Regions from separate parts of the Carboxydothermus ferrireducens DSM 11255 genome, predicted to be linked through region 2. Evidence: riboswitches for the same ligand, from Rfam matches in the RefSeq annotation. Region 2 holds a riboswitch; each other region holds the start of a gene.
The links. A riboswitch is a leader RNA that binds a small molecule or an ion and turns the genes downstream of it on or off. The one in region 2 is predicted to bind cyclic di-GMP.
Positions count from the first base shown of each region.

Region 1: it holds a riboswitch for cyclic di-GMP, as region 2 does, so the genes downstream of both, flgB (flagellar basal body rod protein FlgB) here and CARFE_RS16785 (methyl-accepting chemotaxis protein) in region 2, are expected to answer to the same signal.
Region 3: it holds a riboswitch for cyclic di-GMP, as region 2 does, so the genes downstream of both, CARFE_RS0112090 (HD domain-containing protein) here and CARFE_RS16785 (methyl-accepting chemotaxis protein) in region 2, are expected to answer to the same signal.

Region 1 covers NZ_ATYG01000014.1:29,617-32,890, reverse strand. Annotated here, with positions in the region: gene fliF (flagellar basal-body MS-ring/collar protein FliF) at 1-350, opposite strand, end outside; gene fliE (flagellar hook-basal body complex protein FliE) at 376-663, opposite strand; gene flgC (flagellar basal body rod protein FlgC) at 675-1,091, opposite strand; gene flgB (flagellar basal body rod protein FlgB) at 1,098-1,508, opposite strand; cyclic di-GMP riboswitch class I at 1,676-1,762, opposite strand; gene CARFE_RS0105920 (hypothetical protein) at 1,840-2,184, opposite strand; gene CARFE_RS0105915 (hypothetical protein) at 2,206-2,532, opposite strand; gene fliS (flagellar export chaperone FliS) at 2,542-2,919, opposite strand; gene fliD (flagellar filament capping protein FliD) at 2,934-3,274, opposite strand, start outside.
Region 2 covers NZ_KE386562.1:66,834-70,107, reverse strand. Annotated here, with positions in the region: gene CARFE_RS16785 (methyl-accepting chemotaxis protein) at 1-1,456, opposite strand, end outside; cyclic di-GMP riboswitch class I at 1,554-1,638, opposite strand; gene CARFE_RS15820 (diguanylate cyclase) at 2,002-3,274, opposite strand, start outside.
Region 3 covers NZ_ATYG01000048.1:1,678-4,951, reverse strand. Annotated here, with positions in the region: gene CARFE_RS0112100 (PAS domain-containing protein) at 1-191, shown strand, start outside; partial or broken gene CARFE_RS16870 (PAS domain-containing protein) at 198-374, shown strand; gene CARFE_RS15135 (GGDEF domain-containing protein) at 381-944, shown strand; cyclic di-GMP riboswitch class I at 1,008-1,092, shown strand; gene CARFE_RS0112090 (HD domain-containing protein) at 1,209-1,511, shown strand; gene CARFE_RS0112085 (HD-GYP domain-containing protein) at 1,649-2,437, shown strand; gene CARFE_RS0112080 (ATP-binding protein) at 2,656-3,274, shown strand, end outside.

The sequences.
Region 1 (3,274 bases), on a different contig from region 2:
GTCTGGTCAAATAACTCAAAGCCAATACCGCTGTTTGTTTCTAACACCCCGGCACTGGCCAGTTTAATCCGGGCCTCATAAACTTGACTTTTGGGAACCAAAATCGTTGTCCCCTCATCGCCAAGCTTGTAATTTATTTTCCATTCCTTCAACTTTTCCGCAATAGCTCCCGCTTCTTTGGCATCTAAACCGGTAGCCAAAGGAGTATAACTGGGCCGTCCCAAAAAAATATACCCGAGCAACAATGACAGTACCGCCGTAAGTAGTAAAATCCCGTAAACCCGCTTTTGAAAGCTGCTTAAATTTTGGAAACGTTCCTTTATACTTGCCAGGAGGCTCTGAAAATCCATTTATTTCCCCCTATTCCGTCCATGATTAAATCTGCATCCGGCTAATTTCCTGATAGGCCTCAACTATTTTGTTGCGAACCTCCACCGCTAATTCCAAACTCAATTTAGCTTCCTGGGCCAAAATTAAAACCTGGTGAATATCATCCACTTTCCCGGCTAAAAAATCCTGGGTCACTTGCTCGGCTTTCAGCTGTTTTTCGTTAACTTTATCTAAAGCCTCAGCAAGTTTCTTTTCAAAATCTAAAGTTTTTGTTGATTGTGCCGAATTATTAGGCAGGATAGTTTTGGAAAAAGAAATGCCGGTAATCTCCATAATAACCCCTCCTAACGGCTAAGCTCGAGAGCCTTCGCATACATGGCTTTAGCCGTATTGAACACCGTAACATTGGCTTCGTACGCCCTCTGAGCAGCCAGTAAATTTACTATCTCATCGTTGATATTAACGTTGGGATATTTTACTAAACCGGTATTGGGATCCGCATCGGGATGGTTAGGGTTAAAGACATAGCGGTAGGGAGTTTTGGTATCTTCTACAATCTGACTGACCCTGACCCCGCCGCCTTTAAACCCGGTCTTCGCCTCCAGAATTTCCTCAAAAACCACGTCTTTTCGATTGTAGGTACCACCTGCAGGCGTCCGGGTAGTGTTGGCATTGGCAATGTTATCCACTATCGTATCCAGCCATAAACGGTGGGCGGTAAGGGCCGAAGCGGTTATTTGGAAAGAACTAAAAAATGCCATCTACACTTACCTCCTTCCACCGGTAATCACCATTTCTAAAGAAGCAAGGGTGCCTTTTAACCGCTCCACAGCCGTTTCATAATAAAGCTGGTTATAAGCCAAATCTACCATTTCCGTTTCGATGTCCACGTTATTTTTGTCAATTCTCATGGCAGTAGAAGTTTCTCGCTTAACTTCTGCAAAAGGTAAACTGAACCCTTTAGCAGTTAGATGGCGAGGATGGGTAGTTTTTAAAGAAAAATTACCTTTTTTTTGGTTTAAAAATTCCTGAACCTTTTCCTCAAACACCACTACTTCCTTCCGGTACCCCGGAGTATTGACGTTGGCAATGTTATGGGCAATCGCCTGCTGGCGGATTGTCGCAGCATCAATCCCCAGTTTCAAAAGGTTGTAGGTAACCCCTCCAAAAAGGTCCATCCGCTTCTCCCCTTTTTTCATAACTTTCTATATATATTTGACAAAATGAGCTAAATTCCTTTACCTTCTCAATTTTATTTTAACTTTTTCCAAAAAAAATTCAGCAAGATATCTTTGCTTTCACAAAAAATAAAAACCTCCTGCCCAAGGAGGCTTTAATCCCTACCCCCGGCAGCTGGCTGGCATAGCGGTTACCCGCCTTAGCCCCTTTAGCTTTGCGTCGCCGGCTTTCGCCGGTTTTGCCAAACTTTTCGAGGAAATCTTTCACAAAAATTAACTTATAAAAAATAACGAAAATTGTCAATATAAAACGAAAACAAAAAAAGAGGGTCTACACCCTCTCGTCCAGCAAAAGCCCTATGGTTTTGGTCAGGTCGGTAAACGCCGTTTTTAAATGCTCTAAGCTAACTCGTTTTAATACCCGGTTTTTCAGCTTATCAATGACATACCCCACTTCTTCCTGCTCATCATAAACAAATTCCAGCGCCGGGTTTAAAAAGTTGATTACCCGGTGAAACACATCCGCCGCAAGCTTCGGGATAAACTCCTTTTCTCCGTCATACTCCGGCTCATACCGCACTTCATCGGCAGTCTTTTTTATCTCCGGTACTTTCGGCTTTACCTGCTCCCGGTATTTTTGTAAAAACAATGGGTCAATATTGGGTATAATCACCATTTATCCCCCCTTTGTGGGGAATTAACGTTTTTTATCTAAGAAAATACCTTCCACTTGAAAGCCTTTTGCTAAATATGAATTAATCACCTTTTTTTCTCTTTTCACTTTTTCAATTTCTGTTAAAATTTTTTTCTTTTCCTCTTCTAAAAGCTTTATCGTTTTTTCATACACCGGTAATAATTCCTGAATTTCCTCAATCGTAATCTCTTCTTCTCCCGAATAATATTTTTTAAATTTTTCATTTATTTTCTGGAATTCATCAGTTATCACCAATTCATCTTTTGAAGATGTAATTTTTTCCTGAAGCCTTTTAAGCTCATTAAGAATTTCCTTAGAAGTTTTCACCATTATCATCCTTTAAATAGTAGCTTTCTCTTTAGCAGCAGCCGCTTGAACCCAGGCTTCTCTCAGTTCTTCCAAGTGTTTTTGCACTTCTTCGATACTCTGGCGGTCTTTCTTGACACTTCCATGAATTAGCCGGTACATAAAGTAATCATAAAGCTGATAAAGATTTTTGGAAATTTCATAATCCATATCCAGAGTAACCATCAATTCGGAAATTATGTCCTGCGTACGGCTGATATAATAGCTAAAATCATCGTATTTTTTCTCATCCAAAGCCTTAAGCCCTTGTTTTAAAAATTTAATTGCACCGTCATACAGCATAATTAATAATTTTTCCGGCGGGGCGGTAGCGATATTTTGTGTTTGGTATTGAGCATAGGGGTTATTCATTTATCTCACCTCGATTATTTCTTAGCAGACTGTAAGCCAATTTGTGCCGCTAACCAGTTACTTTGAGTCTGTAATCCAGCCATTGCTTTTTCTAACATGGTAAATTTATTCCAGAGTTCTTCTTCTTTTCTCGTTAAATAATCGTTAAACCGATCAATTTGTTCCTGGATATCTTTTATTTGTTCGGCAAGAGACTTATCTTTAGTCACCAGAATAGCATCGGTATGGGCGCCATTGGCTGTGGCATAAATAGCTAAACTTTCGACATAGGGCTTTAACCGGTCCATTACCCCATTTGCTGCGGCATTGGTGAAAATTTCCCCTACAGCTTTTGCATTTTGCTTGATGAGCTCCG
Region 2 (3,274 bases):
CGGAAGTAGCCGCTACTTCTTCAGCAGCCGCTGAACTTTCTTCTGTTACTGCACTTACTTGCTGAATTTTATCTGCTATCTCGTCCACCGCCTGTAAAATATCGCCAAAGGCTAATACAGAAGATTCAACAGCCTTAATTTGTTCTTTAATAAAAGCATCAACATTGTCCGAGGTCTTTATTACTTCATTAGCATCGTTTTGTACTGATAATATTATTTTTGTAATTTCATCGGTGGAACTTTTGGACTTCTCGGCAAGTTTTCGGACTTCTTCGGCTACTACGGCAAATCCTTTACCGGCTTCACCCGCCCGGACTGCTTCAATGGCCGCATTTAAGGCCAGTAAATTCGTCTGGTCGGAAATCTCGGTTATGGCGTTTGTGACATTGTTTATATTCATGATTGAAGCGGCAAGAGTTTTTATCTTTTCAACTACCAACTCAAACGCTGATTTTATTTGCTGGATGGATTTTACGAGATTATCCATTTCTTTTTTACCCGCATTGGCTTTAGTTGCTGTATTTTCAGTTAACGCTGCTATGTTTGTTAAATCCTGAGCCTGCGTTGAAGCTCCAGCTGAAACCTGCTGCATTGCTTTAGCAACCTCCTGGGCTGATGCTGCCATCTCCTCGGAAGTTGCCGAAAGATTTTCCGATTCTTTAGTAAGTAAAGTGGATTTTTCCTTTATTTGGGTCGCAATTTCACTAAAGGACTGTACCATAACGTTCATGCTGGAAGCAAGAATTCCTACTTCATCTTTGCTATCGTAATCGATGGTTACACTCAGGTCTCCTTTAGCTATTTGATCTACCTTGGCGGTTAAATCAGTGAGGGGTTTTGCAACCTTTCTTATTGTTAAAATCATCGTTAGCACTGATAAGAAAATACTGAATAAAATAATTATGCCAATCAAAGTGCTCTGTTTTTTCCCTTTTTCCTCATGCTTTTCTAAATGTTTTTTAAATAAGCTTTTTTGTTCTTCAGCCTTTTTTAATAAAATTTCTTTAAGCACGCGCCATTTAGGCGTTTCCTTCTGGGCATGCAAGGTAACGGCTTCAGCGGTTTTTCCAGAGATAGCAAGCTTTTGAGCTTCGACCTTTAGCTGGTGATCTTCTTCCCAGAGAGTTCTTACTTTTTCAAGATCTTGTTTCATCGTACCTGAAGCTAATTTAATTGCTTCTTCATTGGCTTTTATAAATGCTTCATGAGCTTTATCATAGTTTTTCCTGGCGTTTTCATCTTTAGGGTTTAAAATAATATTTCTTGTTGCCTGGCCCGTTTGCAATCCCTGGGCATACATCTCGTTTAAATTTATGAGTAAAGCCTGTTCAACATTTATTATTTTGTTAAGTTCTTTATCTGTTGCAGTTACATAGTTAAGAAAAAAGGCAAAAATTACTACTAAAATAAGAATATTGGCAATACCGGTGCTAAATAAAAGTTTCTTGATACTCAAAAGCCCCACCCTCCTTTTTTAGTTTTTCAAGCACCTAAAAAAGAAAATTTAAAATCCTCCTGCCAAAAGGCGGAGGATTTTTGAGCCCTAACACACCTTTGGCAGCTGGCTGGCATAGCCTTACGGCTTTAGCCCCTGTAGCTTTGCGCCCCCGGCTTTCGCCGGGTTTGCTATTGTCAAAGGGTGAATCTTGTTATGATTTATAATATGTGACATTTTCGACATGTTTTGCAATATTATAACATAACATTTTCCATTTGTATCTTTTTAATATTGGCATACTTAATAAAAACCCTGATTTTACCAGGGTTTCTTTCTTATCCTTGTTCCCAGAAAGCTTTCGTCCGATATCGTGCAGTACGGTCCCCCAGTTTAAGATTTTAAGTTCGTCTCCGGAAAAACCAGAATCGTAGTGAAAAGTTTATTTTTAATTTCTATAAAGAAGGAGTGATTAACCCCAGTCCTCTCACAACACCGGACGTACCGTCCGGTATACAGCGGTTTATGAGTTTACACGAAGTTGTTTATGCACCAGCAAGAAAGGTTTAACTTTCCGGACATTTCTCGGAAAAACGAACACAATTTCTTCCTGAAGCTTTGGCTGCATACAGCATTTGGTCAGCGCGCATTAATAACGTATCAAGCGTATCTCCGGGACAGTAACCAGTTACCCCAAAACTGGCGGTCACCCGGCCTACGCCCGGAATCTCCAGCATGCTTAACTGCTCCCGCAACTCTTCCACTAAGCCTGCTGCTTTTTCCACTGGAGTATCCGGTAAGAGAATCACAAACTCTTCCCCACCCCAGCGGGCCAGACAGTCGGTTTGACGAATCCTGTTTTTAATCAAATTTGCCAGGGTTTTTAAAACCAAATCGCCAGCAGCATGTCCAAAACGGTCATTTACATTCTTAAAATGGTCGATATCTAACATAATTAACGCAAAGGGCATTTTAGTCCTTTTGGCACGTTCTATTTCCCGTTCTAACATTTCTGTAAAATAACGGCGGTTGTAAGCCTGGGTTAAATAATCGGTAATGGATAAGCGGTAAAGTTGTTCCTCCAGCTTTTTGCGCTCCGTAAGATCTATAAAAGTCTCAATTAACTTTTCGCCGCTTTTAGTTTTAAGTCGTTTAACGATTTTAAGTACAGGCAATTGAGAGCCATCCACTCTATGTAAAATCCGCTCTGCCCAATCCATTTCCTGACCTACCGCTGTAATCGGACATAATCCCTTACTTTCCGGAAATATTTCAAAGCAGCTTTTGCCAATAATCTCTTCCGGAGATGCTCCAATCATCGCAGCAGCTTCCAGGTTTACGTTTTCAATCCTGAAAGTTTTAGCATCAACGACCATAACTCCAGCCGGCATACTGTCAAGAATAAGCCGTAAAAATTCCTCTTGCTCCCTTATTTCTTCTTCCATTTTTTTATATTTTGTTACATCGATAATATAGTGAAGATAGGTGTTTTCATCGATCGGTACCCACCAGATATTCCAGAATAAACCATCCAAATTTACCTCGCAATTTTCTTTTTGCTTTCGGTTTAAAGCCTCATCCGTCCGGCAAAAATAACACTTGGTACCGGGCAGCGGTTTTCCGGTGTTTTCAAAAAATTGACGCTCAACAGGAGAAATAGTTTTTAAATGATGAATGCTGTGCCAGCAATAATCGCCAACTACTGCTCCCCGTTCCTTTGCCACCTGATTTAAGGCAATTATTTGTCGTTCTCTGTTAATGAGATATGTAGGATTGGGTAAGGCTTCTAACATCAAACGGAGCTGTTCTTCTTTACGCCTGTTTTCCTCTTCCAGCGCT
Region 3 (3,274 bases), on a different contig from region 2:
TGGTGACTGTATTTACAGATATAACCGAAAACAAAGAGCGGGAAATTATCTTGGAGCAAGTTACAGAAAATGTCGAAGAAATATTAATTCTTAAAGATTTAAGAACAGGAAAAGTTTTATATGAAAATTCGGCTTTTAAAAAGATTTACGGTTTTACTGTAAATGAAACAAAAGAGAACACTAATCACTGAGATGAAATAGTACATCCCAGGGATTTGGAAAAATTTAAAAAGTTTTTAAATGCTGAAAATGTATTAACGAGAATAAAGAAATTTGGGTTTTTTACGTCGAGGTTCAGGATAATAGATAAGAAAGGTAAAGTGCGGTGGATATCTGCTAAATATCTCCCGGTAAAAGACAACAGGGGAGAGATTTACCGTGTGGTAAGGATTGAACGAGATATTACACCTTTTAAATTGTATGAAGAAAAATTGAAGAAATTAGCAAAGTATGATTTTTTAACTGGAGTTTACAACAGGAGAGCTTTCTTTCAAAGAGCGGAATCGGAGCTGGCTCGGAGTAAAAGGTTACAGGAAAAAGTGGGTATTATTGTGATTGATATTGATGATTTTAAAAAAATTAATGATAATTATGGCCACGAAGCAGGAGATAAGGTATTAAGAGAGTTTGCCGGTGTTTTAAAAAATATGTGCCGTAAATACGACTTTGTTGCAAGATTTGGGGGAGAAGAGTTTGTAATTTTTTTAAGCAAAGTAGATGAAAATATGGCAGTAAAAATCGCGGAGAGAATCCGTGAGGATGTTGAAAAACGTATGTTCCACTTGAGCCGGAAAAATATTGAGATTAAACTTACAGCAAGCTTTGGTGTTGCCGTCTTAGAAGAAGAAGACAATTATAGTGTGGAGAAAATTATTCAGAGGGCTGATGAAGCTCTTTATCGTGCCAAAAACAGTGGAAAAAACAAGACTGTATTTTTGCAGTAATTTAGGAAGCACTTAATGTACTGCTATTTGCAGCAAAAGAGCAAAGAATTTTGTAGTACTTGTATTCGACAAAGGCAAACCCGGCGAAAGCCGGGGGCGCAAAGCTACAGGGGCTAAGGCCGTAAGGCTATGCCAGCCAGCTGCCTAATGTAAGGCATAAAGGTTGATTAAAAAGTTTAAGGTAGAAAACTAAAATCTCCCTTATGCCTTACGGCAGGAGGGAGATTTTTTCATGCAAAAATGCAATGAAAAGAGGTAGAGGGAATGTATACAGTTGATTTAACTGATGTAGTTGTTGCTTTGACAAGAGCATTAGAGTTTACAAAAGAAAGATTTGCCCACCACCATGAAAGAGTAGCCTATATTGCTGCAACTATTGGTAATAAGCTAAAGCTTGAAAAGAAAGATTACGAAACACTTTTTTGGGCAGCATATCTTCATGATTTAGCTGCAGGAGCTCGATTGATGAATGTGGATGATATATCTTCAATTGATAAATACGATACTAAACATGCAGAGCTGGGTTATAAACTTTTAAAAGATGTACCATTTTTTATAGGGAAGTAGCTGAAGTAATCAGACTGCACCACCGTAAATTTATAGGTTATCCGCCGTAAGAACGATATAAAACCAATTACCTTTTAAGCCAAATTATTTTTGTTGCTGATCAGATTGAATTACTTCTTAAACAAAGAAGTCTTGCGTTGCTCCAGCGCAGTGAGATAGAACGTTACTTAACTAAAAATACAAATATACTTTTCAACGAATTAGTTGTAGAAGCGTTTTTAGAGATTTCTAAGAAGGAAAGCTTCTGGTTTGACCTTGATGAGCATTATATTGAAGAAAGACTTCAGGAATTAAGACCTGAAGCAAGAATTATAGCTGGGGAACAAGAACTAAGACTTTTAGTACTTCCCTTTGCCTATATTATTGACGCCAAAAGTCCTTTTACAAGCACCCATTCCTTAGGTGTTGCTGTTTTAAGCAGGCAGCTTGCCGAAATTGCAGGACTTACAGAAATAACGACATTAATAGAAATTGCCGGACTCGTTCATGACATTGGAAAACTTGGAGTTCCAAATAAAATTTTAGAAAAAAACGGGCCTTTAACCGACGTGGAATTTGAATTAATAAAAACTCATCCTTACTTTACCTATCATATGCTGAATAAAATTTCTGGATTTGAAGATTTGGCCAGGTGGGCAGGATACCACCACGAGCAGCCAAACGGCCAGGGATATCCCTTTAAGCTTTCTGGAGATGAGTTATGTGTTCCTTCCAGGATTATTGCGGTGGCTGATAAGTGGGTGGCATTAACTGAGAAACGGCCTTACCGGGAAGCACTGGATGTGAAGGAAGCTTTAGATATATTAACCGATATGGCAGCGAAGGAAATTGTTGATAGAAAGATAGTGAAGCTTCTGAAAGAAAATATAGATTATATTACTGGAAACAAAGAGAAAGAAGCGGGATATGGAATGATTGGTTTATAATTTAAAGATTAAAAAAGCACTGCAGTTAAGAGCAGTGCTTTCAAATTGTTTTTAATTTGCCCCTGCTTATGAAAATAGAAAGCGGGGGTTTGCTTTGAGCTGTAACACGTATAATGAACAAATACTTGGATATACTAAAAATGTTGTGTTATAATTTTATTAACTCTAAAATTACTAACTTTAAAGTTAGTAACTCATAAGTTAGCGAGGTGAATTTAATGTTTATTGGCAGACAATATGAGCTTAAAACCTTAAATAAACTTTACAACGAAAACAAATTTCATTTTATAGTTATGTATGGCAGAAGACGTGTGGGGAAAACTACATTATTAACCGAATTTTGTAAAGATAAGCCGTCGATATTTTTTGTTGCTGAAGAATACAATGATAAAATTGCTCTAGAATCTTTTTCAGATAAAATATTATCCTATTTTGGCCTTGATGGATTCGTAAGCAGATTTGAATCATGGGAAAAAGCGTTTCTTTTTTTAGCACAACAGGCGAAAGATAAACGTTTGGTTGTTGTTATTGATGAATTTCCCTATATAGTTAATTCCAATAAAGGCATTCCATCTCTTCTGCAAAATTTAATAGATCATTATTTAAAAGATACCAAACTTTTTTTAATTATTTGTGGCTCTTCTGTAAGTTTCATTGAGAAAGAGATTTTAAGCTATAAAAGCCCTCTATATGGAAGAAGAACTGCACAATTGATAGTTGACCCTTTTAACTTTTTTGAAAGTAGGAAATTTTTTCCAAACTATAATTTTGAAAATCAAGTTATTGCATATGGAGTTTTAGGTGGTATTCCTCAATATTTGAGCTACTTTGAGGATA